DNA from 4 places in the Streptomyces sp. NBC_00341 genome. Region 2 is predicted to be linked to each of the others. Evidence: riboswitches for the same ligand, from Rfam matches in the RefSeq annotation. Region 2 holds a riboswitch; each other region holds the start of a gene.

Region 1 (7,491 bases), 1.3 Mb from region 2:
GGCATCTCCTTCTGGGATATGACGCTGGTTGTGCAGGGTCGCTTTGGCCTTGCGACAAGAGCCTAACCGGCCCGGCCGTCTCAGTCGGCCGCCCGCCCGTCCCCTGGGACGAAAAAGGACCCAAGAGCAGTCATAGCGGGATGAAAGGCCAGAAATTTACTGACCAGTAACAACAACAGTTGAACAATCAACACGCAATCCCACGAGCCGCGCCACGGGCCGCGCCACGAGCCGCGCCACGAGCCACCGAGCCGCCGGACCGGGGACCGGCAGACCCCGGCCCGGCACGCGTGGGGGGAAGACGCGAACCGGGCCGGGGAGATCGGCGAGGAGAGTGCCGGGACTACTTCACCAGGTGGAGCTGCTGACCCGGGAAGATCATGTCGGCGTCCTTGACGATGTCCTTGTTGAGCTTGAACAGCTGGTGCCAGCCGCCCTTGACCTTGTGGTCGGCCGCGATCTTGCTCAGCGAGTCGCCGGTGACGACCTTGTACTCGCCGTCGCCCTTCTTGACCTTCTCGCCGGTCGGGGTGGTCACGGTCTTCTTCTGCCCGGCCTCGGGGGCGGTCGAGCGGTCCGAGCGGTTGGTGGCCGGGGCCTCGGTGCGCTCGGCCTTCTTCGGCTCGGCCTGCTGCGCCGGAGCGGACTCCTGCTTCGGAGCGGTCTCCGCCTTGGGGGCGCTGGAGCCGGTGTCGACGCCCGGGTCGACACCGTCGTTGCTCAGGTTGCCGGCACCGGCGCAGGACCAGGCGCCCGGTCCCTGCATGTCGAGGAGCTTCTCGGCGACCGCGATCTGCTGGGCCTTGCTGGCCAGGTCGGCGCGGGCCGCGTACTGCGTACCGCCGGCGGCGGCCCAGCTGGACTGCGAGAACTGCAGACCGCCGTAGTAGCCGTTGCCGGTGTTGATGGACCAGTTGCCGCCGGACTCGCACTGGGCGACCGCGTCCCACGTGGAGACGGAGGCGGCGGAGGCGCCGGTGGCACCCATCAGGGGCACTGCGATGGCGGCACCGGTCACACCGGCGAGCGTGGCGATACGGACGGCCTTGGACGGGCGGCGGTGCTTGTTGCCCTTGCTGTTCAGCAGCATCGAGACTTCTCCTCACCGACGCCTGCGAGGTGAGCTGTCGGGTTCGGGCCAAGTGAGTTGCCCGGTCGCACGTCCTAGCGCACGACTTAACCCCAAGCCGGTCCTGATCCGTCTTGCGACGATCGGGCCCGGCACTTACCTGGGTCCCCCGCTCCTGCCTACGGCGCTTTACGCGTCTGTTCCCTTCGACCGACGGCAGGATTCGGCGTGACGATCGACGGGGCCCGCGGTGCGAGCGGTTCTGACCGTAAACACACCCAACCCCTACATTCAAAGAAGGACATACCGGATAATCAGCCCTTAATTGCATCGGATTAACACCTGTTTGCGCAGGTCGGAACGGATGCGGGGGGACCTCCCGGACAAGACGCGCGAGTTCACGCGAAGAGACCCATGTCTCACTTAGTCAAAAGTGGGACATAGGCCTCTTAAGTACCCCAGGTTCAAGGTGTTTTCAGCTGTTGATCAGACCGTTTCCACGGCCGCTTCCACGATCGCCCCGACGTCCGGTCTCAGCCGGTCTTCACGCCGAGATCGAGGTGCTGGCCGGGGAGGATGAGGTCGGGGTCCGAGCCGACGGCCGCCTTGTTGGCCTCGTACAGCCCGGTCCAGCCGCCGGGCAGCTCCTGCGCGTCGGCGATGGCCCAGAGGTTGTCGCCGGGCCGGACGGTGTACGTGCCGTCGGCGGCCGGCGCGCCCGCGGCGCGCCCGTCCCCCTCGCCGCGCGAGGCGTGCCGCCCCGAGTCCCGGCCGTCACCGGTCCGCTCCGGGGCCGGCGTGCCGCGGTGCTTGCCGCCCGCCTCCGCGGCCGGGGAGGACCCGTCCGGGCCGCCGGAGGGGTCGCCCGCGCCGGTGGAGCCGGAGGCGGGGGGTGTGGCGTCCGGGGAGGCGGAGGAGTCCGGCTTGCGGTCCTTGCCGGCCGGGTCGGCCGTGGCGTCGTCCGACGGGGCCTTCGTCGCGTCCTTGGCCGCGCCGTCCGCCGGATCGGCGCTCTCTGACGGATCGGCACTCGCGGACGGGTCCGCGCTCTCGGACGGATCCGCGGACGGGGTGGCGGCCGGATCGACGCCCGGGTCGACACCAGGCAGGGAGCCGTCCGGGGTGAGGCCGGAGATGACGGCGCAACTGGGCCACGCCTTCGGCCCCTGATCGCCCAGCACCTTCTCCGCCACGGCGATCTGCTGCGAGCGGCTGGCGAGGTCCGCACGCGGGGCGTACGTCTCGCCGCCGTAGGACTTCCAGACCTCCTGCGAGAACTGCAGGCCGCCGTAGAAGCCGTTGCCGAGGTCGGCACTCCACATGCCGCCGCTCTCGCACTCCGCGACCCGGTCCCAGGTCGAGGCGTCGGCGGCGTGCGCACCTGCGGCACCGAGCAGCGGGATGGCGATGGCCGAGCCGGTCACGCCTGCGGCGACGATGATCGCGGGTGCCTGACGAGGGCGACGGTGTCTGCCGTTCGCGGAGCCCATGGGAATGCCTTCCGTGTGACTGACAAGGTGACTGGTGAGTCGAACGGTGAACCTAGCGGGACTCGAACGTGTGTCACAAGTCGATGCAGCGGAGATCACGCCAAAGTCACAGAGTTGACAGAGTGTCACCTCCCTTGGTGGTGACCCCGGGGGTGAACTCCACCGGAAGCGTCCGCAGTCCGCGCATGATGAGCCCGCCACGCCAGCGCAAATCGGCAGCTTCCCCCGCAAGTCGCAGGTCCGGGAGGCGTTTCAGCAACGTCGCGAGCGCGGCCTGTCCCTCCAGCCGAGCGAGCGGTGCTCCCAGGCAGTAATGGATGCCGTGCCCGTAGCCGAGGTGCTGATTGTCACGCCGCGAGAGGTCCAGCGTGTCGGGAGCGCCGAATCGTTCGGGGTCCCGGTCGGCGGCGGCGAGCACCACGAGCACGGGATCCCCCTCCGCGATCCGCTGCCCGCCGATCGTCAGCGCCTCGGTGGCGAAACGCCAGGTCGCCAGCTCCACCGGGCCGTCGAAACGCAGCAGTTCCTCGACGCCGGTGGCCAGCAGCGCCGTCTCGCCCGCCGCCAGGGAACGCTGGAGCCGTTCGCGCTGCTCCGGATGGCCCAGCAGGGTGTGAACGCCGTTGCCGATGAGGTTGACGGTCGTTTCGAAGCCGGCGAACAGGAGGATGAAGGCCATCGCGGCGGCCTCGTTCTCGGTCAGGTGCTCGCCGTCGTCGCTCGCCCGGATCAGCCCCGAGATCAGGTCGTCCCCGGGGTTCTCGCGCTTGCGGTGGATGAGTTCGAGCAGATATCCGCGCATCTTCTTCACGGAACGGGCCACGCCGCCCCTGGGGCCGCCGCCGTGGCGGATCATCATGCCCGCCCAGTCCCGGAAGTCGTCCTGGTCCTCGCGCGGGACGCCCAGCAGGTCGCAGATCGCGTAGATGGGGAGGGGGAAGGCGAACTCGTGGATGAGGTCCGCCTCCCCCCTCTCGACGAAGGAGTCGATGAGGCGGTCCGTCAACTCCTGCACGCGCGGCGCGAACTCCGCGATGCGCCGGGGCGTGAACGCCTTCGACACGAGACGCCGCAGCCGGGTGTGGTCGGGTGGGTCGATGTTCAGCAGATGCGTCATCAGCTCCGCCTTGCGCTCGCCCGGGATGCCCGTGCGGCCCTTGGCGTGCGCCGGCCCGGCGTGGTGCGCGGGGTTCTTGGAGAGCCGTGTGTCAGCGAGGGCCTGCCTGGCGTCCGCGTACCGGGTGACGAGCCAGGCGTCGACCCCGCTGGGCAGGGTGGTGCGATGCACGGGGCTGTGCTCGCGCAGCCAGGCGTACGCGGGGTACGGGTCGGTGGCGAACTCCCAGGTGAAGAGTTCGGGGGCGGGCGGCACGGCGTCGGCCGGGTGGGCGGGGCAGGTGTCGGCGGGGCTGTCGTTCACCCCCCGACGTTATCCGCTGGCCGGTGCCGCTATCCGTTGCCCTCCGCCGCCCTGATGGCGTCCCGGTAGGCGCGGCCCGCCGCGCGCAGGGCGGCCTCCGGGTCGGTGCCGTCCTCCTGGGCGCGGACGGCCAGGGCGAGGAGCCGGTAGCCGATGCCGTCGCCCTCGGGGAGCGGTACGTCGAGTGCGGCGGTGCGGGCGCGGCCGGCCAGCTTCGCGGCGAGCGCGAGGGCGGGCTGGCCGAGGGGTACCCCGTCGGTGACGGACTCGCGCTGCTTCTCGATCGCCTTGGTCCGCAGCCAGTGCGCGTGGACGTCCTCCGGGGTCTCGGCGGTCTCGTCGCCGAAGACGTGCGGGTGGCGGTGGATCAGTTTCTCGACGAGCGTGGCGGCGACGTCGTCCACCGAGAAGGGCTCCTGCTCGTCCTCCTCGGCGATGCGCGCGTGGAAGACGACCTGGAGCAGTACGTCACCGAGCTCCTCGCGCAGTTCCTCGCGGGTGCCGTCCTCGATGGCCTCGACGAGCTCGTACGCCTCCTCGATGGCGTACTTGGCGAGGCCCTTGTGGGTCTTCTGCGAGGTCCAGGGGCACTCGATCCTGATCCGGTCCATGACCTGGACGAGATCGAGGAGGCGGGCGCCCGGCAGATCGTACGAGCCGGGCAGCAGCTCCAGGTCCGGCATCTGCACCCGCCCCGAACCGGCCAGCCTCGCCAGCCCGTCGGTCAGCGGCTGGTTGCCCTCGCCGCCGGTGAGGACGACCGCGGTCCGGCCCCCGGCGCAGGAGGCGACGAGCTCCTCGGCGTCGGGGACGGCCGCTTCTACGGTGATGCCCGCCTCGCGCAGATACGGCAGCTGCGGCTGGCCGGGCTCCCCGCAGAGCACCCGGTCCGCGGCGTGCAGCGTCTGCCAGGCGGGCCAGGACAGCAGTCCGGGCGCGACGCGGTGGCTGGCGGTGAGCAGGACGATACGGCCGGGGTCTTCAGCGTTCACGCTGCGAATCTACCCGGCCGGCCGGCCGCTGCTACGCCCCGGCCTCCGCCGGTGCCCGGTCGGGCTTGGTCACCTGGTTGATCCAGGGGGCCTTGTAGTCCGCGAGCTGGATCTGCTTGTTGTCCCAGCTGCCGTAGCGCGGGTTGACGTCGACCTTGAGGGCCTTGGAGGCCTTCGTCAGCGCGTCGCCGAGGGCCTTCGTGCCGGCCGGGGTCGACGGGTCCGCGCCGAGTGCCTGGGAGAGCTTGGTCAGCTGGACCTGCTCGCGCAGGAAGGAGTCGATCTGGCCCGGGGAGATCCAGCGTTCCTGGAGCACCGCGGCCCGCAGCCCCTTCTCCCCCTTGTACTGGGCGACGGCCGACTGGCGCATCTGCTGGATCTCGGCGCGGCTGACGGTGACTCCGGCGTCCGCGGAGGCCCGGTCCAGGACCCGGTCCAGGATGATCCCGTGCAGCTTGGCGCGGACGAGCTGGCCGGACTGGTCGGTGGTCTGCGCCGCCTGCTTCGAGGTGTCCTGGGCGTCGCGCACGTCCGCCACCTGGGCCTGCACGGTGGACACCGCGATCCGGTCGCCGCCCACGACGGCTGCCGCGCCGGGGTGGGCCTGGCTGCCGCAGGCGGAGAGGAGCGGCGCTGCGACGAGGGTCACGGCGGAAACGGTGAGCGCGGTGCGACGGCGGCGGTGCAAAGGAGCCTCCCGAGGAGATTGTGCGGCGGTGCACAAGGCCTTGCGATGATCGATGTTAGGCATGGGAACCGGTCTGGGCCACTGATTCGGCTGATTCGACCAACGATTCGGGAGGAGTTGGGGATGTGGGCTCCCCGGGGCCCGGTCGGCGCACCGGTCAGCGGGCCGGTACGGAGGGTTTCCGGGGTGCGTCGGGGCGCAGCATGATCGTGCGCGAGACGACGAAGGTGATCGGGATGGCGGCCGCCGCCGCGACCAGCGGGGCGTACCGGCTGCTGAATCCGGCCAGGTCGACGAGCAGGTAGACGCCGCCGGTGGTGATGACGAAGTTGGCGGCGTTGGTGAGCGGGAAGAGCAGGAACTTCCGCCAGGTGGGCCGGGTCCGGTAGGTGAACCAGCAGTTGAGGAAGAACGACCCGGCCATGCTCAGCGCGAAGGCCCCCACGTGCGCGGCTATGTAGGGCAGCCGGGTGAGCAGGGCGAGGTAGCAGCCGTAGTAGGTGCCGGTGTTCACGACGCCCACCAGGGCGAAGCGGACCAGCTGTGCCTTGACCGTCATCGGCGTACGAACTCCAGGGGTTCCGGCTGCGGTGCCGGTCCGCGGGTTCCGGTGTTGGTGGCCTGCACCAGGTAGTGCGGGCGGCGCTTCACCTCGTAGTAGATCCGGCCGACGTACTCCCCGACCACCCCGACCATCACCATCTGGACCCCGGCGAGGGCGGTGACGACGACGAGGAGGGTGACGTATCCGGGGGTGTCGACGCCCTTCACCAGGGCGACGCCGACGATCCAGCCGGAGTAGACGAGGGCGAGGGAGAGCAGCAGCAGGCCGAGGTAGAGCGCGGCGCGCAGCGGCTTGTTGTTGAACGAGAGCAGTCCGTCGAGTCCGTAGTTGAGGAGTTTCCCGAAGGTCCAGGCGGAGCGGCCCTCCTCCCGGACGGCGTTCTCGTAGCTGAACGTCGTGGTGGGGAAGCCGACCCAGGCGAAGAGGCCCTTGGAGAAGCGGTTGTACTCGGTGAGTTCGAGTACGGCGTCGGCGGCCCGCCGGGAGAGCAGCCGGAAGTCTCCGACCCCGTCGACGAGTTCGACGTCGACGAGGCGGTTGATGAGCCAGTAGTAGGCGCGTGCGGTGAGCGTGCGGGTGACGCGGTCGCCCTTGCGGGTGCGCCGGGCGATGACCTGGTCGTGGCCCTGCGCGTGTTCCTCCAGCATGCGGCCGACGAGTTCCGGCGGGTGCTGGAGGTCGGCGTCCATGATGACGACGGCGTCGCCCTCGGCGTGCCGGAGGCCGGCCAGCATGGCGGCTTCCTTGCCGAAGTTGCGGCTGAAGGAGACGTAGCGGGCCCGTGGGTCGGCGGCGGCCAGCTGCCGCAGGATCGGCAGGGTCCGGTCCGCGCTCCCGTCGTCCACGTACACGAGCTGGAACTCATGACCCAGCCGGGTCATCTCATCCGTCACGCGTTCATGGAAGCGTTCGAGTATGTCTTGCTCGTTGAAGCAGGGCACCACCAGCGAGATCAGCACCCATGCAGATCAGCCGGTCAACGTGTCGGGAGCGGATGCCGGGTGTGGCCTGGGGGCGGACATTGGGTGAACTGGCCCGTGGTGCAACGGATTCAGCCGCCCCGGGCCCGCTGCGGGGCGAGGTCTTCAGCCGCCCCGGGCCCGCTGCGGGGCGAGGTCTTCAGCCGCCCCGGACCTTGCGGCGGCGGTCCAGCTGGCGGCGCAGTTCGGCGGGCAGCGGGTGGTTCGGGCCGTATCTGCGCTCGGTGTCGTAGAGCAGCGACTGGAGTCCGCCGATGGCCGCCGCGTGGTCCCCGAGCGCGAGCAGG
Region 2 (7,491 bases):
TGGCGCGCAGGGCGCTCCTACGGGCACAGGGGACGGGGTGGAAGCCGCCCGCCGTAGAATCAGGGCATTGTGTCTGAGCCCATGAACCCCTCCCCCACGACGCCCGGCGGCGCCGCGCCCGGAGCCGAACCGACAGCGGACGCGACCGGAACGGAGCCGACGGCGACCGCGACCGGCGCATCCGCCACCGCCGGAATCCCGGACGAGCTGCGCGCGGCGGCCCTGGACCGCCAGCGCCGACTGCGTCAGGCGCCCCGCTTCCCCGGCGGCCCGGCGGCCGATCCCGCAGGTTCGCACCACGAGCGCCGGATCCGCAGTTTCCAGCCGCGCCGCAGCCGGGTCTCGCCCGGCCAGCAGGACGCCCTGGAGCGGCTCTGGCCGAAGTGGGGCCTGGACATCGACGGACTGCGCGTCCTCGATCTGCCCGAGCTGTTCGACGGACTGCCGGTGGTCCTGGAGATCGGCTTCGGAATGGGCGAGGCCACCGCGCAGATGGCCGCCGACGATCCGGGCACCGGCATCCTCGCCGTCGACGTGCACACCCCGGGCCAGGGCAATCTGCTCCGTCTCGCGGACCGGAACGGCATGTCCAACATCCGGGTCGCCAACGGTGACGCGATCATCCTGCTGCGGGAGATGCTGACGCCGGACTCGCTGGACGGGCTCCGGGTCTACTTCCCCGACCCGTGGCCCAAGTCCCGCCACCACAAGCGCCGGCTGATCCAGCCGGAGTTCCTCGACCTGGTGGCACAGCGACTCAAGCCCGGAGCGGTCCTGCACTGCGCGACCGACTGGGAGCCGTACGCCGAGCAGATGCTGGAGGTGCTCACCGCGCACCCCCGCTTCGAGAACACGGCGGCGGACGGCGGTTACGCGCCACGGCCCGAGTTCCGGCCACTGACCCGGTTCGAGGGACAGGGCCTGGACAAGGGCCATGTCGTGCACGATCTGCTCTTCGCCCGCTGCTGATCCCTTCCTCCAGGGCCCCGGTCACCCCGCGCCGGCCGCTTCCGCGAGGCGGATACGCCATGGCCGTTGTCAGTCCTCCTCGTTAGGGTCATGGGGTGTCCGACGGTTCTGTTCCGCAGCAGCGGCAGTCGCAGCCGGCCGTCCCGGTGCTCGAGGAGCAGCGGGTCGGCGAGATCCTGGCTGCCGTGCCGGAGCGGGGCCAGTGGCGTTACCGGCCGCGCCGCGTCGGCATGTTGTGGCGGAGCAGGACGCTCCGCGTCGTCGCCGTCTTCACCGTGCTGGCCCTCTGCGGCCTGGTGATCCTCGCGCTGGTCCGGGACCAGACGGGCACTCAGGGGTTCCTCGTCGGGCTGGGGCTCGCGGTGCTGCCGGTCCCGCTGCTGATGACGGCGTTCCGCTGGCTGGACCGGGTGGAGCCGGGCCCGTGGCGCAACATGCTGTTCGCCTTCGCCTGGGGTGCCTGCGCGGCCGCGCTCGTCGCGATCCTCGCGAACTCCTTCGCGACCCAGTGGATCGCCACGGCCACCGCCGACCCGGGCAGCGCGGACACGCTGGGTGCCACCGTCATAGCGCCCGTCGTCGAGGAGAGCGCCAAGGGCGCGGCCGTACTGCTCCTCTTCCTGTTCCGAAGACGGGACTTCAACGGAATCGTCGACGGCCTGGTCGTCGCCGGATTCGCCGCGACGGGCTTCGCCTTCACCGAGAACATCCTCTATCTGGGCAACGCCTTCGGCGAGGACCAGCAGATGGGCTCGGGGTTCGCCTCCGTGACCGTCGCGACGTTCTTCGTCCGGGCGGTGATGTCGCCGTTCGCGCATCCGCTCTTCACCGTCATGACCGGCATCGGCTTCGGGATCGCCGCGAGCAGCGCACGCCACCAGCGGTTCCGCCGCATCGCGCTGCCGTTCCTCGGCCTGGTCCTCGCGATGGGCATGCACGCCCTGTGGAACGGCTCCGCGACGTTCGGCCCGTACGGCTTCTACGTGGTGTACGGCGTGTTCATGATGCCCGCCTTCGGTCTGGTGACCTGGCTGGCGATCTGGTCCCGGCTGCGCGAGCTGCGCACCCTGGCCATCGAGCTGCCCGCCTACGCCGCGGCCGGCTGGCTCTCCCCCACCGAGCCGCTCGCCCTCTCGTCGATGCGGGCCCGCGGCATGGCCAGGGACACGGCACGCCGGTGGCAGGCGGTGCCGGCGGGGAGCGGCCCGTACAGCCCGTACGGCCTCCAGGGCTACGTACCGGCCCCGGTCGCCGCACAGATCACCGCTCAGGTCAGCGGCGTGGCCGGCGCCCAGGCGAAGGCCGAGGCCAAGGCCCGGGGGAAAGCGGCGGCGCGCGCGGTCGCCGAGTACGAGTCGTTCGCGACGTCACTCGCGTTTCTGCGCCGACAGGCCCGCCGCGGCACGGCCGGCCCGGACCTGGCCGAACGCGAGCTGGAGCTGCTGCACCACCTGTGGCAGCGCCGCGAGGTCGCCGGACCCGCCCTCGCGTACGCGGCGCAGGCGACGGGCCGCCTGCGCCCCCGGCACGTGCGCCCGGCGCACGGGCCGTACGGTACCGGGCCGGACGCGTACCCGGGGTACGGCCCGTACCAGCCGTACGGCAGCCCCGCCCCGCACCAGGGCCCGGCCCCGTACGGCCAACAGCCCTACCCCGCATACCCGTACGGGGAACAGCCCTACAACCCCCAGCCCTACAGCCAGCAGCCCTACAACCCGCCGCCGTACGGACAACAGCCGTACGGACAACAGCCGTACGGACAACAGCCGTACGGCGGCGGGCCGCAGTCCTCGTCCTAGGCGGACGCCTCGGTGAGCGCGGTCAGTTCCTGGTCCGTCAGGCGCAGATCGTCGACGGCCAGCAGCGCGGGAAGCTGTTCGACCGTACGGGCGGAGGCGATCGGCGAGACCACGGTCGGCCGGGAGGCCAGCCAGGCCAGCGCCACCGTGGCGATCTCGGCGTCCCGCTCCTGCGCGATCGCGTCGAGCGCGGTGAGGACCTTCTGGCCGCGCTCCGTCTCCAGGTGCTGGGCGGCGCCACCGGCGCGGGCACTGTCCACGGTCGTGCCCGCGCGGTACTTGCCGGTCAGGAATCCGGAGGCGAGGGCGAAGTACGGGACGGCGGCGAGCCCGGCCTCTGCGCTCAGGTCCTGGAGCTCGCCCTCGTAGGTGTCGCGCGAGACGAGGTTGTAGTGCGGCTGGAGCGCCACGTAACGGGCCAGGCCCTCGCGCTCGGAGAAGTCCAGCGAGGCGCGGAGCCGCGCCGGGCTGATGTTGGAGGCGGCGATCTCGCGGACCTTGCCCTCCTTCACCAACTGGTCGAGGGCGGTGATGATCTCCTCGACGGGGACGGTCTCGTCGTCGTGGTGCGTGTAGTAGAGGTCGATGTAGTCCGTGCCGAGCCGGCGCAGCGACTCCTCCGCCCCGGCCTTGATGGTGGCGGCGGCGAGCCCCTTGAACTGGGGGTGGGAGCCGACCTTGGTGGCCAGGACGACGTCGGAGCGGTTGCCCCGCGCCGCGAACCACTTGCCGATGAGGGTCTCCGACTCGCCGCCCACGTTGCCGGGGATCCAGGAGGAGTACGTGTCGGCCGTGTCGACGAAGTTGCCGCCGCCCGCCGTGTACGCGTCGAGAACGGCGAAGGACTGCGCCTCGTCGGCGGTCCAGCCGAAGACGTTGCCGCCGAGGGAGAGCGTGGAGACCTGGAGGTCGGAGGAACCGAGTTTGCGGAGAGAAGTCATATGCGGAACAACCCACGGCACCGCACGCGCTATTCCATGGCAGCTACAGCTACCCCGTACGCCACGGCCGGGGCCGACAGGGCCGACCGGAACAGACGAAGACCGGCAGCCCTGGCGTCGGGGGGTGAGCGCCAGGACTGCCGGGGTTCGGTGCACTCAGACCGTCAGGCCCCGGGCGCGCAGCCACGGCATCGGGTCGATGCCGGTGCCGTCCTGGGTGTGGACCTCCAGGTGGAGGTGCGGGCCGGTCACGTTGCCGGTCGCGCCCACGCGTCCGATGGTGTCCCCGGTGGTGACCTGCTGGCCGACGCTGACACCGATCGAGGACTGGTGGCAGAACCACAGCTCCGTACCGTCGTCGAGCTCCAGGACCGTGCGGTAGCCGTACGCGCCGGACCAGCCTGCGGACTTGACGGTGGCGCTGTGGATGGCCTTGATCGGGGTGCCGGTCGGCGCCGCGAAGTCGAGGCCCGTGTGGTAGCCGGAGGACCACATCGAACCGGCCTCGCCGAAGGTCGAGGTGATCGTGTACGAGGAGGTGGGGATGGCGTAGCTGGCGGCGAGCTTGGCGAGCCGTACCGCCTCCGCCTTCTTCTTCGCCTCTTCCGCGGCCTTCTTCTTGGCGGCGGCGACCTTGGCCTCCGCGGCGTCCTGCTGCTTCTTCGCCTCTGCGGCGGCCTTCTCCTCCGCGGCCTTCTCCTCGGCCGCCCTGGCCTCGGCGTCGGCGGAGTCCTGCTGCTGCTCGGCCTGCTGGAGGATGCGGGCGCGGAGCGCCTCGCCCGCGTCCGTCGTGCCCTGCTCGGCCTCTGTGGTGGTGATGCCGGCCGTCGTCAGCGGGGCGGTGGCGGCCGCGACCTCGGTCTTCTCCGCCTCGGACTCACCCGAGAACAACGCGCCTACGCCAGGAAGGGACTTGGCCTCGGGAAGTTTGTCCGAGATGGCGTCGGGAAGAGAGATAGACACGGGCGGCTTGCTCTGGGCGGAGGCCATGCCACCCGCGCCGACGGCCGCGATGACACCGACGCCGAGAACGGTGGAGCTGCGGGCGAGCCCGTTGCGCTGCTTGGCGACGCGGTGCTTGCCGCGCACGGGGCGGATGGACTCCTCCGTGGGGTTCCATTCCTCCCACGCCCGGTCGGATTCGGGCTCGTCGGCGCGGAGGCCGCTGCCGAAGTCGCTCCCGAACCCGCCGCCCCGCTCGGTTCCGTAAACGGTTCCGTAGTCGGCCCCGTGATCGGTTCCGTAAGCGGTTCCGTGGTTGGCGCCATAAGCGGCACCGGGCCCGGTTCCGAAGTCGTTTCCGTGTTCGGGTGCGAACCGGGAGGGGGCTTCGGGGGCAGGCTTGTTGGACGCCACTGGGGCGCGCTCCTTTCCTTCCTTCTCGCCTACCGGGTTAGCTGACGGGTTCGGAGCAGGAAGGTCTCCTACGGGTTCCTCCGCCTCTCAACGAGACAGAGATGCCCGATTCACCCCATGTAGGTGGTTCCCCGGTTCCCTTGCGGAATTCGGCGCTCGCGCACGGTGCCGCCACTGGGCGGCGGCTGGGACAACCGCGCTGCGTTATCGAACGTTAATAGACACACGGGCCCGATTCCAAGCCGTTCCAACTGATCGTTCCGATCCTTGGCCTGGACTTTACGGGACACAACCGGGTGGAATCGGGCGAGTTGATCGCCCCTCAATCGTCAGCCGTTTTCTGACGTTGCGTCAAATGTTATGCGGAGGGGTTCCTTACGGTTACGCACGGTGGCATCGGCCGCACCTCTCCCCCACATCCGCCCACGCCCTCCCCCACATCCATCCGCGTTCTCCCGCGTTTGGCCCCTCGCCTTCACCCGGATCCGCCGTCCAGGCCCACGATCTTCACGGTCGTACGCCGGTCCGGCTGCCCCTCGGTCGGGCGCACGACCGCGACCAGGGCCATGTCGTCGGTCGTCACCCCACCGGTGTGCAGCCGGACGTCATCGGTCAGCGCCGACAGCAGCTCCTCCGGCCCCTGGAAGATCCGTCCGCGCAGCCGCTCGGCGGGGTCGTAGAACACCCCGTCGGCGTCGCGGGCCTCGGAGAGGCCGTCCGTATAGAGGAGCAGCGTCGACCCGGCGGGCAGCTCCCACTCGTCGGCGCGGTCCGGCCACACGCCCAGATCCATCCCGAGGGGCAGCGCGGGCAGCGTGGGCCGCAGCTGCTCCAGCGCCCCGTCCGAGTGCAGCAGCAGCGGTTCGGGATGGCCGCGGTTGACGACGCGCACCCGGCCGGAGCCCTGCGGGATCTCCGCCAGCGCGGCGGTGACGAACCCCTCCACCGCGTCGAGCCCGCCGCGCCTGCTCGATTCCCGCGCCAGCGCACGCTCGAGGCGCTGGGCCACCCCCTCCAGTGACCGCTCCTGCTCCGCGGCCTCCCGGAACGCCCCGATGATCACCGCCACCGCCTCCACCGCGTCCAGGCCCTTGCCGCGCACGTCCCCGACGACCAGCCGCACCCCGTACGGGGTGTCCGTGACCGAGAACAGGTCACCGCCGACGAACTCGTCCGCCTGCGCCGCCTCGTACCGCGCGGCCACGTACAGCCCGCCGATCCGGTCGGACGGCGTCGGCAGCACCGCGCGCATGGCGGTCGCCGCGATGACCCGGGCGGAGGCCAGTTGCTCGTTGCTGCGCCGTACGACCCCGTTGATGAAGACCGCGAGGACCGAGACGGTGAGGACGGTGAGCAGCTCGATGAACGGCACGACCCGGATCAGCGTTCCGCTGTGGAGCCGCAGCGCGGCCACGCACAGCAGCGCACCGGCCCCGACCCGGATCGTGCCGGCCCGCGAGAAGAACGGTGCGGCGATCAGCGGGGCCGCGGCGAACAGGGGAACAGCGGTGAAGGCGGGCGGAGTGAAGAAGTCGAACAGCAGCCCGCCGATGAGCATCACCCCGGGCAGTACCCGGACGAACCGGCGGTTGCGGACCTCGTAGGTGCGCGTCCCCCGCCGCTGCTCCCGCTTCCCCACCTTTGCTCTCCTGCCCGGTGCGCTCAGGGCCGCGGACGGTACCGCGCACCACTCCCAGACTTCCCGGAGCACGGTCGCGGGGCGAGTGCTCGACGGCCAATGGGATGACGCGCGCGGCGCGGCTCGTACGGAAACGAATCAGACCCGGCACGCGCTATGCGTGCCGGGTCTGATTCTTCAGTAGCGGGGACAGGATTTGAACCTGCGACCTCTGGGTTATGAGCCCAGCGAGCTACCGAGCTGCTCCACCCCGCGTCGGTAAACACAACTCTACGGCATGTTCGACGCACTCATGACCACCCCGCGCATCTCGCCGGCCACTCCGCACTCCTCACCGGCCGGACTGTCGCTCACCGACCGCGCCGGAAGCCTCAACGTGGTGAAATCGAGAAGGTGTTGCGGGGAACCCGTGTTCTGCCGCAAGGTATCTGCTGCATCCCCCGGACCGGTGGGCTGCCCGTGCGAGCAGGCCCCCGGAGCGCGCGTTTCGTCGTGCCCGCAGGCTGCTCCCGGTCTCTCATCGCAGCCTGTCTGGAGGGCCTCCGCCGATGACCGCACCGCTCACGCCCGTCCCTGCCTCCCCTTCCGCCCCTGCGGCCACTCCGGCATCACCGCTGCGCGGTGCCGTCATCAGTGGCGTGATCGGCGGAGTGATCGGGGCGGTGATGAGCGCGGGAGTGAACTACGCGATCATCGGAATGCCGGACAGCGAATCCGTCAACGCGGTCAACCACGCGGTATCCGGCCTGGTCAGCGGCTTCCTCGCAGGTTTCATAGGAATCCTCGC
Region 3 (7,491 bases), 2.0 Mb from region 2:
GGCATATTGGTCGCCATGCCGACCGCGATCCCGGTCGTGCCGTTGACCAGGAGGTTGGGATAGGCGGCCGGCAGGACGACCGGCTCCTGCTCCTGGCCGTCGTAGTTCGACTGGAAAGCGACGGTGTCCTCGTCGATCGACTCCGTCATCAACGACGTCGCGTCGGCCATCCGGCACTCGGTGTACCGCATCGCGGCCGGCGGGTCGTCGTTGCCGAGCGAGCCGAAGTTTCCGTGTCCGTCGACAAGGGGGAGCCGCATGGAGAACGGCTGTGCCATCCGCACCAGCGCGTCGTAGATCGACGCGTCACCGTGCGGGTGCAACTTACCCATGACCTCGCCGACGACGCGGGCGCACTTCACGTAGCCGCGGTCCGGGCGCAGGCCCATCTCGTTCATCTGGTACACGATGCGGCGGTGCACCGGCTTCAAGCCGTCACGGGCGTCCGGCAGGGCCCGTGAGTAGATCACCGAATACGCGTACTCGAGGAAGGAGCCCTGCATTTCGTCGACGACGTCGATGTCGAGGATCTTCTCCTCGAAGTCGTCCGGCGGCGGGGTCTTCGTGCTGCGGCGGGCCATCGCGGCTGCGACTCCTTCACGGATTCTGTTCGGGCAACCTCAGGTTCTGACGCGGACCATTGTGGACCGCCGCACCGACAACTCCGACCTCGACCCGTCCCAAAGGCGGTTCTCGACCCGTTCCGAGGGGGGTTCCGCACCCGCTCCGAGGGGGTTCTCGGCCCGTCCCGATGGGGCCGGGACCCTCTTTGCCGCCGACTTCCGCAGAACTTCCGCATGACTTGCGCATGACGTGCGCGGCACGGGAACTTCGCCAGGTGTCGGTGCGCTTGCTTACAGTGGCAGGTCTCGCATCACATCCAGTATCGCGATCGAAGGGACGTACATGCCCATGGGTCACACGGCCACAGCCCAGGCCGGCTCCGGCGGCTTGACAGCGACCGAGCACCGTCTGGCCAACGGCCTGCGCGTGGTGCTCTCCGAGGACCATCTGACCCCGGTCGCCGCGGTGTGCCTCTGGTACGACGTCGGCTCGCGCCACGAGGTCAAGGGACGCACCGGCCTGGCTCACCTTTTCGAGCACCTGATGTTCCAGGGCTCCGGCCAGGTCAAGGGGAACGGCCACTTCGAGCTGGTGCAGGGCGCCGGCGGCTCGCTCAACGGCACCACCAGTTTCGAGCGGACCAACTACTTCGAGACGATGCCCACGCACCAGCTGGAGCTCGCCCTGTGGCTCGAGGCCGACCGGATGGGCTCGCTGCTCGCCGCGCTCGACGAGGAGTCCATGGAGAACCAGCGGGACGTCGTCAAGAACGAGCGCCGGCAGCGGTACGACAACGTCCCGTACGGCACCGCGTTCGAGCGGCTGACCGCCCTCGCGTACCCGGAGGGCCACCCGTACCACCACACCCCGATCGGGTCCATGGCGGACCTGGACGCGGCGACCCTCGATGACGCGCGGTCCTTCTTCCGTACGAACTACGCGCCCAACAACGCGGTGCTCTCGGTCGTCGGTGACATCGACCCCGAGCAGACGCTCGCCTGGATCGAGAAGTACTTCGGCACCATCCCGTCGCACGACGGCAAGCAGCCGCCGAGGGACGGCTCGCTGCCCGAGGTGATCGGCGGTGAGCTGCGCGAGGAGGTCCACGAGGAGGTCCCGGCGCGTGCGCTGATGGCCGCCTACCGGCTGCCGCACGACGGCACCCGGGAGTGCGACGCCGCGGATCTCGCGCTGACCGTGCTGGGCGGCGGCGAGTCGTCCCGGCTGCACAACCGGCTGGTCCGTCGTGACCGGACGGCCGTCGCGGCCGGATTCGGGCTGCTGCGGCTGGCCGGCGCGCCCTCGCTCGGCTGGCTGGACGTCAAGACGTCCGGCGGCGTCGAGGTGGCGCAGATCGAGGCCGCGGTCGACGAGGAGCTCGCCCGGTTCGCCGAGGAGGGCCCCTCGCCGGAGGAGATGGAGCGCGCCCAGGCCCAGTTGGAGCGCGAGTGGCTGGACCGGCTCGGTACGGTCGCGGGCCGCGCCGACGAACTGTGCCGGTTCGCCGTGCTGTTCGGTGACCCGCAGCTCGCCCTGAGCGCGGTGCACCGGGTGCTCGACGTCACCGCGGAGGAGGTCCGGGCGGCCGCCAGGGCCCAGCTGCGGCCCGACAACCGGGCGGTGCTGGTCTACGAGCCGGTCGAGTCCGCGGAGCCCGCAGACGAGGCGGAGACCGACGCCGCCGACGACACCGACGCGCACGAAGGGGCGGACAAGTGAGCGACGCTGCCGTGACTGGAGTTTCGATGGAGTACCACCCGCAGCCCGCCCCCGGCACGGCCAGGCCCTGGGCCTTCCCCGCGCCCGAGCGCGGTGCCCTGCCCAACGGCCTCACGGTGCTGCGCTGCCACCGTCCCGGCCAGCAGGTCGTCGCCGTAGAGGTCTTCCTCGAAGCCCCGCTCGACGCCGAACCCGAGGGTCTGGACGGGGTGGCCACGATCATGTCGCGCGCCCTTTCGGAGGGCACCGACAAGCACAGCGCGGAGGAGTTCGCCGCCGAGCTGGAGCGGTGCGGCGCCACCCTGGACGCCCACGCCGACCACCCCGGTGTCCGGGTCTCCCTGGAGGTGCCCGCCTCCCGGCTGGCCAAGGCGCTCGGCCTGGTCGCGGAGGCCCTGCGGGCCCCGGCCTTCGCCGACAGTGAGATCGAGCGGCTGGTGAACAACCGGCTCGACGAGATCCCGCACGAGCAGGCGAACCCGGCCCGGCGCGCGGCCAAGCAGCTCTCCAAGGAGCTCTTCCCGGCCACGGCCCGTATGTCGCGCCCGCGCCAGGGCACCGAGAAGACCGTCGAGCGGATCGACTCCGCGGCCGTGCGCGCCTTCTACGACGCCCACGTCCGCCCGTCCACCGCGACCGCCGTGGTCGTCGGTGACCTCACCGGCATCGACCTGGACGCCCTGCTCTCCGACACCCTGGGCGACTGGTCGGGCAACACCGCCGCGTCCCGTCCGGTCCCGCCGATCACCGCCGACGACACCGGCCGCGTGGTCATCGTGGACCGCCCCGGAGCGGTGCAGACCCAGCTGCTGATCGGCCGGATCGGCGCCGACCGGCACGACAGCGTCTGGCCGGCCCAGGTACTCGGCACGTACTGCCTGGGCGGCACGCTGACCTCCCGGCTCGACCGGGTGCTGCGTGAGGAGAAGGGCTACACCTACGGCGTACGCGCCTTCGCCCAGGTGCTGCGCTCCTCGGCCCCGGACTCCGCCTCGGGGGCGACCGGCGCCGCGATGCTCGCCATCAGCGGATCGGTTGACACCGAGTCCACCGGCCCGGCGCTGGAAGACCTGTGGAAGGTGCTGCGGACCCTGGCCGCGGAGGGCCTGACGGACGCCGAGCGCGAGACGGCCGTGCAGAACCTCGTGGGCGTGGCACCGCTGAAGTTCGAGACGGCCGCCTCCGTCGCGGGCACCCTCGCGGACCAGGTCGAGCAGCACCTCGCGGACGACTACCAGGCGCAGCTGTACGCGCGCCTCGCCGAGACCGGCACGGTGGAGGCGACGGCGGCCGTGGTCAACGCCTTCCCGGAGGACCGGCTGGTCACGGTCCTCGTCGGGGACGCCGCACAGATCAAGGAGCCCGTCACGGCTCTCGGCATCGGAGAGGTCTCGGTCGTCACCGGCTGACCTGCCACCGCCCCCGACAGCGGGGCGGGAGCGAGGCCCTGGCGGGTCGTCTGCCGCCAGGGCCTCCCTTTTTGTCCGCTTTGGTGGAGAGGTTGCCTGTCTGCCCTGTGGGATGCGCTACAAAACCGCCTGTCCGTTTGGTGCGGGGAAGTGCCCCCGCTTAGCGTCGGCCCGGCTGTCCGTCACTCGTATGCCGCATCCGCGACGTACCGGGCAGCCATCGCCGAGTCCCCGTCAGGCGCGAGCCCGGGGAGCCGGGGACCCACGCAGTCCCTGGGGTGAATCGGATGCCCATGCCTCGACGAGGTTCGGGACTCCGTAGGAGACCTTCCTGCTCCGAACCCGTCAGCTAACCCGGTAGGCGAGAAGGAAGGAAAGGACCAGCCACTTCATGGCGTTCACCCGTGCCACGGGGAAGCACCGTGCCCCGAGCCGTCTGACGCGCCGAGGCGCGAAGGCCGTCGGCATCGCGACCCTGGCGACCACCGGCGTCATCGGCTCGCTGGCCTCCCCGGCGCTCGCCGCGGACACCGAGGCCCCCGCCGCCGATACCGGTCTCTCCCAGATCATCACCATCGAGGGCGACCTGGCCGACCGGATCGACGCCCAGGCGGACGCACAGCGGCACCAGGCCGACGCCGTCGCCAAGGCGAAGGCCAAGGCCGAAGCCGACGCGAAGAAGAAGGCCGAGGCGAAGGCCAAGAAGGCCAAGGCCGCCGCCAAGGCCAAGGAGGCCCGCGAGAGCGAGGCGCGCGCCGCCCGCTCCGCCGAGCGCGCCCGGCTCGGCACCTTCCAGCTGCCCGTCGCGGGTTCCTACGTGAGCACCGGCTACAAGTCCAGCGGCTCCCTGTGGTCCTCCGGCAGCCACTCCGGCATCGACTTCCACGCGGCGTCCGGCAGTTCCGTCGTCGCCGTCGGCGCCGGTACGGTCGTCGAGGCCGGCTGGGGCGGCGCGTACGGCAACAACATCGTGCTCCGGATGACGGACGGCACGTACACCCAGTACGGCCACCTCTCCTCGATCGGCGTCTCCGTCGGCCAGAGCGTCGGCCAGGGGCAGCGGATCGGCCTCTCCGGCGCCACCGGCAACGCCACCGGACCGCACCTCCACTTCGAGGCCCGCACCACCCCGTCGTACGGCTCCGACATGGACCCGGTCGCGTATCTGCGCGCGCACGGCGTCACCGTCTGACCGACGCGAAGCACCTCACCGAAGGCCCCGGCGATGCGCCGGGGCCTTCAGTCGTACCCGGCCGCCGGGCCGTGGTGCGGCCCCCCTTCCCGAACCCGTCCGCGACCAAAAGATATTCATGAATTTACGCCCGGCATCGGAAATGCGTCCGCATTGCAATAGAGTCACAGGACAGGCGTCGATCGGCCGCGTTTCGCGGGGATTAAGGCGGAGGTTCGGACATGCGCATTCCGGCGCATTCGGTATGCACGGCAATCCGTGACGACATCGTCTCCGGTGTCTTCGAACGCGGCAGCCGACTCACCGAGGAGGTGCTCGCACGCCGTTACGGGGTTTCCCGCGTCCCGGTGCGTGAAGCGCTGCGCACCCTGGAGTCCGAGGGTTTCGTGGTCACCCGCAGGCATGCCGGGGCCTGCGTCGCCGAGCCCGACGAGCAGGAGGCGGCCGACCTGCTCGAGGTCCGGATGCTGCTGGAGCCGCTCGGTGCGGCCCGTGCCGCCCAGCGCCGCACCGACGCCCATCTCAAGGTGTTGCGCGGCCTGGTCAGGCTGGGCCAGGAGCGGGCCCGCCGGGGCGAGGGCGAGGATCTGCGCTCACTGGGCGGCTGGTTCCACGAGACCCTCGCCCAGGCCTCCGGCAGCCCCGGCCTGATCGCACTGCTCACCCAGCTCCGGCACAAGATCGCCTGGATGTACGCGGTCGACCCGCCGGCCCGTCCCGCCGATTCCTGGGCCGAGTACGGGGCCATCGTGGACGCCGTGGCACGCGGTGACGCGGAACGGGCGAGGGTGCTCGCCGCCCAGCACGCCGAGCGGGCCACCGGCGCGCACCGGCTGCGCCGCCCCGGCCGCCCTGCTGCGCCGGCCGTACCCCGGGCCGCCCGGGTGAGGACTTCGCAACATGCCGTAAACACCCAGGGCGGCCGTCATTAACAATTACGCCGTATACAAGAAGCAGCTATTCGTCGAGGCATTCCAGGGCCGGCCCATTTTGTTGTTCTGCTCGCCGTCCTGAATCATTTCCGCGGCCGGACCATATGGGTCGGGCGGCATTCTCGTGCGAACGCAAAAGCCGCGGCTCCCGGTCGGGGGTGCCGCGGCTCCTGCGCAGGAATTCCAGGCGGTCGTGACCGCTGGATCAGACGGTCTCCGGGAGCTCGTCGAGCCCCTCGGCGACCAGCTTGGACAGACGGTCCAGAGCGGCCTCTGCGTTGTCGGCCTCGGACGCGAGGATGATCTCCTCGCCGCCCTGGGCGCCGAGCCCGAGCACCGCGAGCATGGACGCGGCGTTCACCGGGTTGCCGTCGGCCTTGGCGATGGTCACGGGGACGCCGGAGGCCGTGGCGGCACGGACGAAGATGGATGCGGGGCGGGCGTGCAGGCCCTCGGCCCAACCGACGTTGACGCGGCGCTCAGCCATGGTTCTGCCCTTCACGAATCAATGGTTGTCTAGACCAGTCTCTCATGCAGTGCGCGATGCTCCGGCCGACCCGCGGCCCGTCCGCGGACCGCTTCCGCCGTCGGCCGGCCACCCCAAGACTGCCCCGGCCCCGACCCCCACGCGACCGCTGGCAGAGCCGTAGGCTTTGCCCATGGAGCCCTCTGTGGAGCAGAGTCCGCATCACGCCTACCCCGGCCACTGGGAGGCGGACGTGGTGCTCCGCGACGGCGGCACCGCCCGGATCAGGCCGATCACCACGGACGATGCCGAACGGCTGGTCAGCTTCTACGAGCAGGTCTCCGACGAGTCGAAGTACTACCGCTTCTTCGCTCCCTACCCCCGGCTCTCCGCCAAGGACGTCCACCGCTTCACCCATCACGACTACGTCGACCGGGTGGGACTCGCCGTCACGGTGGGCGGCGAGTTCATCGCCACCGTCCGCTATGACCGCATCGACGCCACGGGCAGGCCCGCCTCCGCCCCGGCGGACGAGGCCGAGGTCGCCTTCCTCGTCCAGGACGCGCACCAGGGCCGCGGCGTCGCCTCCACGCTGCTCGAACACATCGCGGCCGTCGCCCGCGAGCGCGGCATCCGGCGCTTCGCCGCCGAGGTGCTCCCCGCCAACAACAAGATGATCAAGGTGTTCCGGGACGCCGGATACACCCAGCAGCGCAGCTTCGAGGACGGCTCCGTCCACCTCACCCTGGACCTCGAACCGACCGCCGAGTCGCTCGCCGTCCAGCGCGCCCGCGAGCAGCGGGCAGAGGCGCGGTCCGTGCAGCGGCTGCTCGCACCCGGCTCCGTCGCCGTCATCGGCACGGGGCGCAACCCGGGCGGGGTCGGCCGCACCGTCCTGCGCAACCTCCTGGGCGCGGGCTTCACCGGCCGCACCTACGCGGTGAACAGCGCCCTGGACGCGGACCAGGACACCATCGACGGGGTGCCCGCCCACCGCTCCCTCGGCGAGATCGGTGAACCGGTCGACCTCGCCGTCGTCGCCGTCCCCGCCGAGCGGGTGCCCGAGGCCGTCGCCGACTGCGGGGAGCACGGCGTCCAGGGCCTCGTCGTCCTCTCCGCCGGATACGCCGAGTGGGGCGCCGAGGGCCGCGAGCGGCAGCGCGAACTGGTGCGCCAGGCCCGCTCGTACGGCATGCGCATCATCGGCCC
Region 4 (7,491 bases), 3.1 Mb from region 2:
TGTCGCTTCTGCGGAGCATCCGGGGGCCGCACGATCTCAAGACGCTCAACGAACCACAGCTCGGCGAACTGGCCGAGGACATAAGGAAGTTCCTGATCGAGGCGGTGGCCAGGACCGGCGGACACCTGGGACCCAACCTCGGCGTCGTGGAACTGTCCATCGCCCTGCACCGGGTGTTCGACTCACCCGTGGACCGCATCCTGTGGGACACCGGCCACCAGAGCTACGTACACAAACTCCTCACCGGGCGGCAGGACTTCTCCAAGCTGCGCGGCAAGGGCGGCCTCTCCGGCTACCCCTCCCGTGAGGAGTCCGAGCACGACGTCATCGAGAACAGCCACGCCTCCACGGTGCTCGGCTGGGCCGACGGCCTCGCCAAGGCCAACCAGGTACTGGGCCGCCCCGACCACGTCGTCGCGGTCATCGGTGACGGGGCACTCACCGGCGGCATGGCCTGGGAGGCGCTGAACAACATCGCCGCCGCCAGGGACCGGCCACTGATCATCGTCGTCAACGACAACGAGCGCTCCTACGCGCCGACCATCGGCGGCCTCGCCAACCACCTCGCCACCCTGCGCACCACCGACGGCTACGAACGCTTCCTCTCCTGGGGCAAGGGCGTCCTCCAGCAGACCCCCGTCATCGGACAGCCGCTCTACGAGTCGCTGCACGGCGCCAAGAAGGGGTTCAAGGACGCCTTCGCCCCGCAGGGCATGTTCGAGGACCTCGGCCTCAAGTACGTCGGACCCATCGACGGCCACGACACGGCCGCCGTCGAGTCCGCGCTGCAACGGGCGAAACGCTTCCACGGCCCGGTCCTCGTGCACTGCCTCACGGAGAAGGGCCGCGGCTATCAGCCCGCCCTCCAGGACGAGGCCGACCGCTTCCACACCGTCGGCGCGATGGACCCGCTGACCTGCGCCCCGCTCGCCCCGGCGGCCGGCCCGTCCTGGACCTCGGTGTTCGGCGACGAGATCGCCGCGATCGGGGCGGAGCGGCCCGACGTCGTCGCCATCACTGCCGCGATGCTGCACCCGGTGGGGCTGACGAAGTTCGCCGAGGCCTTCCCGGACCGGGTCTGGGACGTGGGCATCGCGGAACAGCACGCGGCGGTCTCCGCGGCGGGACTGGCCACCGGCGGGCTGCATCCCGTCGTCGCCGTCTACGCCACCTTCCTCAACCGGGCCCTCGACCAGCTGCTGATGGACGTCGCGCTGCACAGGTGCGGCGTGACCTTCGTCCTGGACCGGGCCGGTGTCACCGGGCCCGACGGCGCCTCCCATAACGGCATGTGGGACATGTCCATGCTCCAGGTCGTACCGGGACTGCGGATCGCGGCACCGCGCGACGCCGGACAGCTGCGGGCCCAGCTGCGCGAGGCCGTCGACGTCGATGACGCCCCGACCGTGATCCGGTTCCCCAAGGAGTCGGTGGGGGAGCCGGTCCCCGCCATCGGCCGGATCGGCTCCATGGACGTACTGCACCGCGACGAGGACGCCGATGTGCTGCTGGTCGCGGTCGGCGTCATGGCCCCCGTCTGCTTGCGGGCCGCCGACCTGCTCGCGGGCGCCGGCGTCCGCTGCACCGTGGTCGACCCCCGCTGGGTCAAGCCGGTCGACGGGCAGCTGGCCCCGCTCGCCGCACAGCACCGGCTCGTCGCCGTCGTCGAGGACAACAGCAGGGCCGGCGGCGTCGGCTCCGCGGTCGGGCAGGCGCTGCGGGACTCCGACGTCGACGTACCGCTGCGCACGTTCGGCATTCCGGAACAGTTCCTCGCCCACGGCAAGCGCGCCGAGGTACTGGCCGACATCGGACTCACACCGGTCGAGATCGCCGGCCGGATCAGCGCGACCCTGGCCCTGCGGCCGAAGGCCGTCGACGACGGTCACCACGAGCGCGACGCCCTGGACGACGGGCACAAGGAGAGCGGGGCATGAAGGACGACGGGCCCAAGGGCTTCGATCTGGCGCGGCTCCTCGCGGAGCGCGGCGCCGAGCGCTACGAGCTGCACACCAAGTACCTCAACCACCAGCTCCCGCGCATGCTGCGCACCATCGGCTTCGACAAGGTCTACGAACGGGCCGAGGGCGCGCACTTCTGGGACGCGGAGGGCAACGACTACCTGGACATGCTGGCCGGGTTCGGCGTGATGGGGCTCGGCCGGCACCACCCGGTCGTACGCAAGGCGGTGCACGACGTCCTGGACGCCTCGCTCGCCGACCTCACCCGCTTCGACTGCCAGCCACTGCCCGGCCTGCTGGCGGAGAAGCTGCTCTCGCACAGCCCGCACCTGGACCGGGTGTTCTTCGGCAACAGCGGTACGGAGGCCGTCGAGACGGCGCTCAAGTTCGCCCGCTACGCGACCGGGAAGCCGAGGATCCTGTACTGCACGCACGCCTTCCACGGACTGACCACCGGCTCGCTCTCGGTCAACGGCGAGGACGGCTTCAGGGACGGCTTCGCGCCCCTGCTGCCCGACACCGCCATCGAGCTCGGTGACCTGGACGCGCTGCGGCGCGAGCTGAAGCGCGGCGATGTGGCCGGACTGGTCGTCGAGCCGATCCAGGGCAAGGGCGTGCACGCCTCGCCGCCCGGCTTCCTGCTCGCCGCACAGGAGCTGCTGCGCAAGCACAAGGCCCTGCTCATCGCCGACGAGGTGCAGACCGGCCTGGGCCGGACCGGCGACTTCTACGCGTACCAGCACGAGGAGGGCGTAGAGCCGGATCTGGTCTGCGTCGCCAAGGCGCTCTCCGGGGGCTATGTGCCGGTCGGGGCGACGCTCGGCAAGGACTGGATCTTCAAACGCGTCTACTCCTCGATGGACCGGGTGCTGGTCCACTCGGCCAGCTTCGGCTCCAACGCCCAGGCCATGGCTGCCGGGCTCGCGGTCCTCGCGGTGATGGAGGACGAGGAGACCGTGGCCAACGCGCGCCGCACCGGTGATCTGCTGCGCGAACGGCTGGCCGCGCTGGTCGACCGCTACGAGCTGCTGCACGAGGTGCGGGGACGCGGGCTGATGATCGGCATCGAGTTCGGCCGGCCGTCCTCGCTGAAGCTGCGCAGCCGCTGGACGATGCTCCAGGCGGCCCGCAAGGGACTCTTCGCGCAGATGGTCGTCGTACCGCTGCTCCAGAAGCACCGGATCCTCACCCAGGTCTCCGGAGACCACCTCGAAGTGATCAAGCTGATTCCGCCGCTCGTCATCGACGAGGCGGACGTGGACCGGTTTGTGGACGCGTTCACAGCGGTGATGGACGACGCGCACAACGGCGGGCTGATGTGGGACTTCGGCCGGACCCTGGTGAAGCAGGCCGTGGCCAACCGCTGATCAGGAGGGGTTTTGCCTGGGAGGCAATAAATTTGCCTCCCAGGCAGGATCCTGGCCCAATGGACATATGAATCCCGCAGAAGCAGGGGCGGCCGAAGAGCTGCCCGGTGTCGCGCCTCGGCTACGCGATCTGCGCCGCGGCCGCGGGCTCACCCTGGAGACCGCCGCCCAGCGCGCCGGGCTCTCGCCCGCGCATCTGTCCCGGCTCGAAACGGGCCGCCGCCAGCCCTCGCTGCCGATGCTGCTCGGACTCGCCAGGATCTACGGTACGACGGTCTCCGAGCTGCTCGGCGAGATCCCTCCGGAACGTGACGCGATCGTCCGTGCCCGGAAGTTCGAGGGGGCGGAGGCCGACGGCTGGATGTACCAGCAGGCCGGTGGGTCCGGCCGGGCGATGCAGGCGCTGCGCGTCCGGGTGCCGTACGGCGCGCAGGGCGACCTGGTGCGCGTCCACCCCGGTGAGGAGTGGCTCTACGTCCTGGCCGGAAACCTCCGGGTGACCCTCGGGGACACCGTGCACGACCTCGGCCCCGGTGACAGCGCGCACTTCGACTCGCTCACCCCGCACCGGATCGCGGCGCCGGACCGCGAGGGTGCCGAGCTGCTCTTCGTTCACACCCTGCTGCAGAGCCCCGCCGCCGAGCTGTGTCTCGGCAGCGGGATCCACCGTCGCTGAGACGCCGTCCCGCCGGCCCGTCCGGTCACCAGAGAGGACCGTCATGTCCGATTCCGAGAACTACGACCCGCTGACCCCGGCCAGGCGCAAGGAGTCCGACTCCCAGGAGCGCAAGATGCCGCGGGGGCTGGTCATCAGGCTGTTCGCCTACCTGGTGGCCGGGCACGTCGTCGCGGGCTTCCTCTACCTGCTGTTCGCGGTGGGGATGCACAACCAGTAGCCGGCGGCGTCACCCCTCCGGATTCCGTCAGGAGTCTTCGAGGAGCCGCTCGCGCAGCCGCTCCCGTGTCTCGGGCGTGATCTTCAGCCCCTCGGAGAGGTAGCGGTCCGTGCCGCCCCACGTCTCGTCGATCGTGGCGAAGGCCGCCCCGAGGTATTCGCTGTGGGCGCCGAAGAGCGGGCTGAGGAGCTCCATCACCTCGGGCGACATCCCGGCCGCGGAGGTGTCGCTGCGGCGCACCCGGTAGCGGCGGTGGGTGTCGTTGGACTTGAGGTAGTCCGCCTCGATCGTCTCGCGTCCGACGCCCACCGCGAGCAAGGAGATCGCGATCGAGAGCCCGGCCCGGTCCTTGCCCGCCGCGCAGTGCATCAGGGCCGGGACGCTGTCCTCGGCCAGGGCGTGCAGCACCTGGCTGTGCTCGGCGGTGCGGTCCAGGATGATCGAGCGGTAGGAGGCGACCATGCGGTCGGTCCCCTTGCCGCCGCCGAGGATCGCGCGCAGCTCGTCCATGTTGCCGTCGCGGACCATCCGCCAGAACTCGGAGCCGTCCGCCGGGTCGGTGAGCGGGACGTTCACATTGCGTACGCCGGGCAGCTCGACGTCCGGTCCGTCCAGCTTGAGGTCGGCGGCGTTGCGGAAGTCGAAGACGGTGTGCAGGCCGAGGCCGCCGAGGAACGCCGCGTCCTCGGGCGTGGCGGCTGCCAGGTGACCGCTGCGGTAGAGCCGCCCGTACCGCACCCGGCGGCCGTCAGAGGTGGGCAGCCCGCCCACGTCACGGAAGTTGCGGACCCCCGCCAGCTCGGGTTCCGTCGACGGGGTCTGCGGCAACTGCTGCGTCACGGTCACTCCTGGGGGCTCTGCCGCCGACGCGTGTCGCCGACGGGTCCACTCCCGTGACGATACGACATCGGATACACGGACAATCATCCCGGCGATGCTCCCGTCCATCCCCCTCCGTGCTGCGCATTTGTGGCACGCCGCACCGTGCCTTTGCGGGACGCCCCGCGAATGACGGGCACGACATGTCCGCATTGAGGCTTTTAGTCGAACATGCCCTGCTTATACGGGAGATGGTCACCCTCTCGTGAGCGGGATCATATCCGTGACGGTGTGTGGCGGCGCTCCGGTTGGGCAATCCGTGCGCCAAGCGGAATGCCAAGATCCATAATCCACGGAGTGTGACCGGAATTCCGCGTCGAATTCCCGGTGCGGATTCCGGCGTGGAACCCGTGGCTTGTTTCCGCCGTCCTGGCTCGCTTACGTTCCATGTCAATCCGGATGGAACGCCTAATCCTGCCGCCGTCCGGAATTCCGCACCCACTCACCGTGTGGCAGGAGCGGGGGACCCAGGTAAGCCGCCGACCGGAGTGATCCGGCCGGCTCGGGGTGAAGTCGCGCCAGGCGCGGCCGGGCATCTCCAGCCCGAACCCGACAGCTCACCTCGTAGGCGCCGGAGAGGAAATTCTTCATGCCCATCCCGGGTAAGCACCGCCGTCCCAAGTCCAGCACCATCGCCCGCGGCGTCGTCGTCGCGAGCGCCGGCGGAGCCGTCATCGCGCTTCCGCTGCTCGGCGCCACCGGTGCCAACGCCGCGGAGCAGGCCGCTCCCGCCACCGCGAAGTCGGCCGCCGCCACGCACTCCACCCCGGCCAAGCCGGTCGCGGACAAGCAGTCCGGCACCACGACGTACTCCGTGGTCTCCGGCGACTACCTGTCGAAGATCGCCGCCCAGCACAAGGTCAAGGGCGGCTGGGAGAAGCTGTACCAGGACAACCGCAAGGTCGTCGGTGACGACCCGAGCCTGATCTTCCCGGGTATGAAGCTGACCCTCGGCGGCAAGGCCTGGGGCCACGCCCCGGCCACCGGCTCGCACACCGCCACGGGTGACACCACCCCGTCGAAGGCCCCCTCGAAGGCTCCGGCCAAGACCGAGTCGAAGGCGCCCGCGGCCTCCAACACCGCGTCCTCCTCCGACACCCAGGCGTCCGACACCGCTCCGGCCGAGCAGGGCACCGCCTCCGGCTACGTCCACCCGGTCCCCGGCAACCACACCACCGCCTACCGCGCCTCCGGCGCCAGCTGGTCCAGCGGCAGCCACACCGGCATCGACTTCCCCGTCTCCACCGGCACCAGCGTGAAGGCGATCACCTCCGGCACCGTCGTCACCGCGGGCTGGGGCGGCGCGTACGGCAACGAGGTCGTCATCAAGCACGCCGACGGCCACTACTCGCAGTACGGCCACATGTCCTCGCTCTCCGTCTCGGCGGGCCAGACCGTGACCGCGGGCCAGCAGGTCGGCCTCTCCGGCGCCACCGGCAACGCCACCGGCCCGCACCTCCACTTCGAGATCCGCACCGGCCCGGCGTACGGCTCGGACATCGACCCGATTGCCTACCTGGCGTCGCACGGGATCAACGTCTGATCCAGGCAGCAGCGGTCCGGTGACCCGGACCCGCAAGCAATACAGAGGGACGGTGCGCGGCGGCGCGCCGTCCCTCTGCTTTGCGGTGACCGTCCTTATTCCCCCTTTACCAAAAACTGACCGGGTGGTCTATCTCACCACCCGTCAACCCCATATTACGGTCGCGTAGGTCACAATCGACGGTGCAGGATATGCCCTTGTGGCAGACGATTCGAGAAACATCCGACAGGGCGTCATCAACCGACAGGGCGCCATCGAGTCGTACGCGGCGATTGGCGACAGTTTCACCGAAGGAGTCGGTGACCCGGGCCCGGACGGGACATTCTTCGGCTGGGCCGACCGGCTCGCGGTAATTCTCGCGGACCAGCTCCCGCACCCGGAATCGGCGCAGGGCGGCACAGCCGCCGCGCACGGACACTTCCGGTACGCCAATCTCGCCGTACGAGGACGCCTCCTCGACCAGATAGTCGAGGAGCAGGTACCGCGCGCCAAGCAACTCGCCCCCGACCTGGTGAGCTTCTGCGCGGGCGGCAACGACATCATCCGGCCGGGCACCGACCCCGACGACGTGGCCGAGCGCTTCGAGCGCGCGGTCGCCGAGCTGTCCCGGTCGGTCGGCACCGTCATGGTCACCACCGGCTTCGACACCCGAGGCGTTCCGGTGCTCCGCCACCTGCGCGGCAAGATCGCCACCTACACGGCCCATGTGCGGTCCATCGCGGACCGCTACGACTGCCCGGTGCTCGACCTGTGGTCCCTGCGCTCCGTGCAGGACCGGCGCGCCTGGGACGGCGACCGGCTGCACCTGTCGCCAGAGGGGCACACCCGCGTCGCGCTGCGCGCCG

What was found. Region 2 has a riboswitch for cyclic di-AMP ahead of OG892_RS21420 (M23 family metallopeptidase). Riboswitches for the same ligand answer to the same signal wherever they lie in the genome.
Positions count from the first base shown of each region.
Region 1: it holds a riboswitch for cyclic di-AMP, as region 2 does, so the genes downstream of both, OG892_RS15300 (transglycosylase family protein) here and OG892_RS21420 (M23 family metallopeptidase) in region 2, are expected to answer to the same signal.
Region 3: it holds a riboswitch for cyclic di-AMP, as region 2 does, so the genes downstream of both, OG892_RS30560 (M23 family metallopeptidase) here and OG892_RS21420 (M23 family metallopeptidase) in region 2, are expected to answer to the same signal.
Region 4: it holds a riboswitch for cyclic di-AMP, as region 2 does, so the genes downstream of both, OG892_RS35195 (peptidoglycan DD-metalloendopeptidase family protein) here and OG892_RS21420 (M23 family metallopeptidase) in region 2, are expected to answer to the same signal.

Region 1 covers NZ_CP108002.1:3,424,456-3,431,946, forward strand. The annotation lists gene OG892_RS15300 (transglycosylase family protein) at 344-1,090, opposite strand; cyclic di-AMP (ydaO/yuaA leader) riboswitch at 1,095-1,266, opposite strand; gene OG892_RS15305 (transglycosylase family protein) at 1,603-2,559, opposite strand; gene OG892_RS15310 (cytochrome P450) at 2,666-3,979, opposite strand; gene OG892_RS15315 (nucleoside triphosphate pyrophosphohydrolase) at 4,009-4,971, opposite strand; gene OG892_RS15320 (SurA N-terminal domain-containing protein) at 5,003-5,659, opposite strand; gene OG892_RS15325 (GtrA family protein) at 5,817-6,218, opposite strand; gene OG892_RS15330 (glycosyltransferase family 2 protein) at 6,215-7,183, opposite strand; gene OG892_RS15335 (protein kinase) at 7,344-7,491, opposite strand, start outside.
Region 2 covers NZ_CP108002.1:4,774,307-4,781,797, reverse strand. The annotation lists gene lhgO (L-2-hydroxyglutarate oxidase) at 1-77, shown strand, start outside; gene trmB (tRNA (guanosine(46)-N7)-methyltransferase TrmB) at 82-969, shown strand; gene OG892_RS21430 (PrsW family glutamic-type intramembrane protease) at 1,065-2,768, shown strand; gene OG892_RS21425 (aldo/keto reductase) at 2,765-3,709, opposite strand; gene OG892_RS21420 (M23 family metallopeptidase) at 3,866-5,065, opposite strand; cyclic di-AMP (ydaO/yuaA leader) riboswitch at 5,077-5,230, opposite strand; gene OG892_RS21415 (PP2C family protein-serine/threonine phosphatase) at 5,541-6,704, opposite strand; tRNA gene OG892_RS21410 (tRNA-Met) at 6,886-6,959, opposite strand; gene OG892_RS21405 (hypothetical protein) at 7,253-7,491, shown strand, end outside.
Region 3 covers NZ_CP108002.1:6,782,406-6,789,896, forward strand. The annotation lists gene OG892_RS30545 (DNA topoisomerase (ATP-hydrolyzing) subunit A) at 1-581, opposite strand, end outside; gene OG892_RS30550 (pitrilysin family protein) at 907-2,283, shown strand; gene OG892_RS30555 (pitrilysin family protein) at 2,310-3,692, shown strand; cyclic di-AMP (ydaO/yuaA leader) riboswitch at 3,904-4,071, shown strand; gene OG892_RS30560 (M23 family metallopeptidase) at 4,084-4,884, shown strand; gene OG892_RS30565 (GntR family transcriptional regulator) at 5,106-5,816, shown strand; gene OG892_RS30570 (HPr family phosphocarrier protein) at 6,022-6,303, opposite strand; gene OG892_RS30575 (GNAT family N-acetyltransferase) at 6,476-7,491, shown strand, end outside.
Region 4 covers NZ_CP108002.1:7,868,940-7,876,430, forward strand. The annotation lists gene dxs (1-deoxy-D-xylulose-5-phosphate synthase) at 1-1,937, shown strand, start outside; gene OG892_RS35175 (aspartate aminotransferase family protein) at 1,934-3,328, shown strand; gene OG892_RS35180 (helix-turn-helix domain-containing protein) at 3,396-4,004, shown strand; gene OG892_RS35185 (DUF6126 family protein) at 4,048-4,224, shown strand; gene OG892_RS35190 (tyrosine-protein phosphatase) at 4,252-5,064, opposite strand; cyclic di-AMP (ydaO/yuaA leader) riboswitch at 5,499-5,689, shown strand; gene OG892_RS35195 (peptidoglycan DD-metalloendopeptidase family protein) at 5,693-6,646, shown strand; gene OG892_RS35200 (SGNH/GDSL hydrolase family protein) at 6,846-7,491, shown strand, end outside.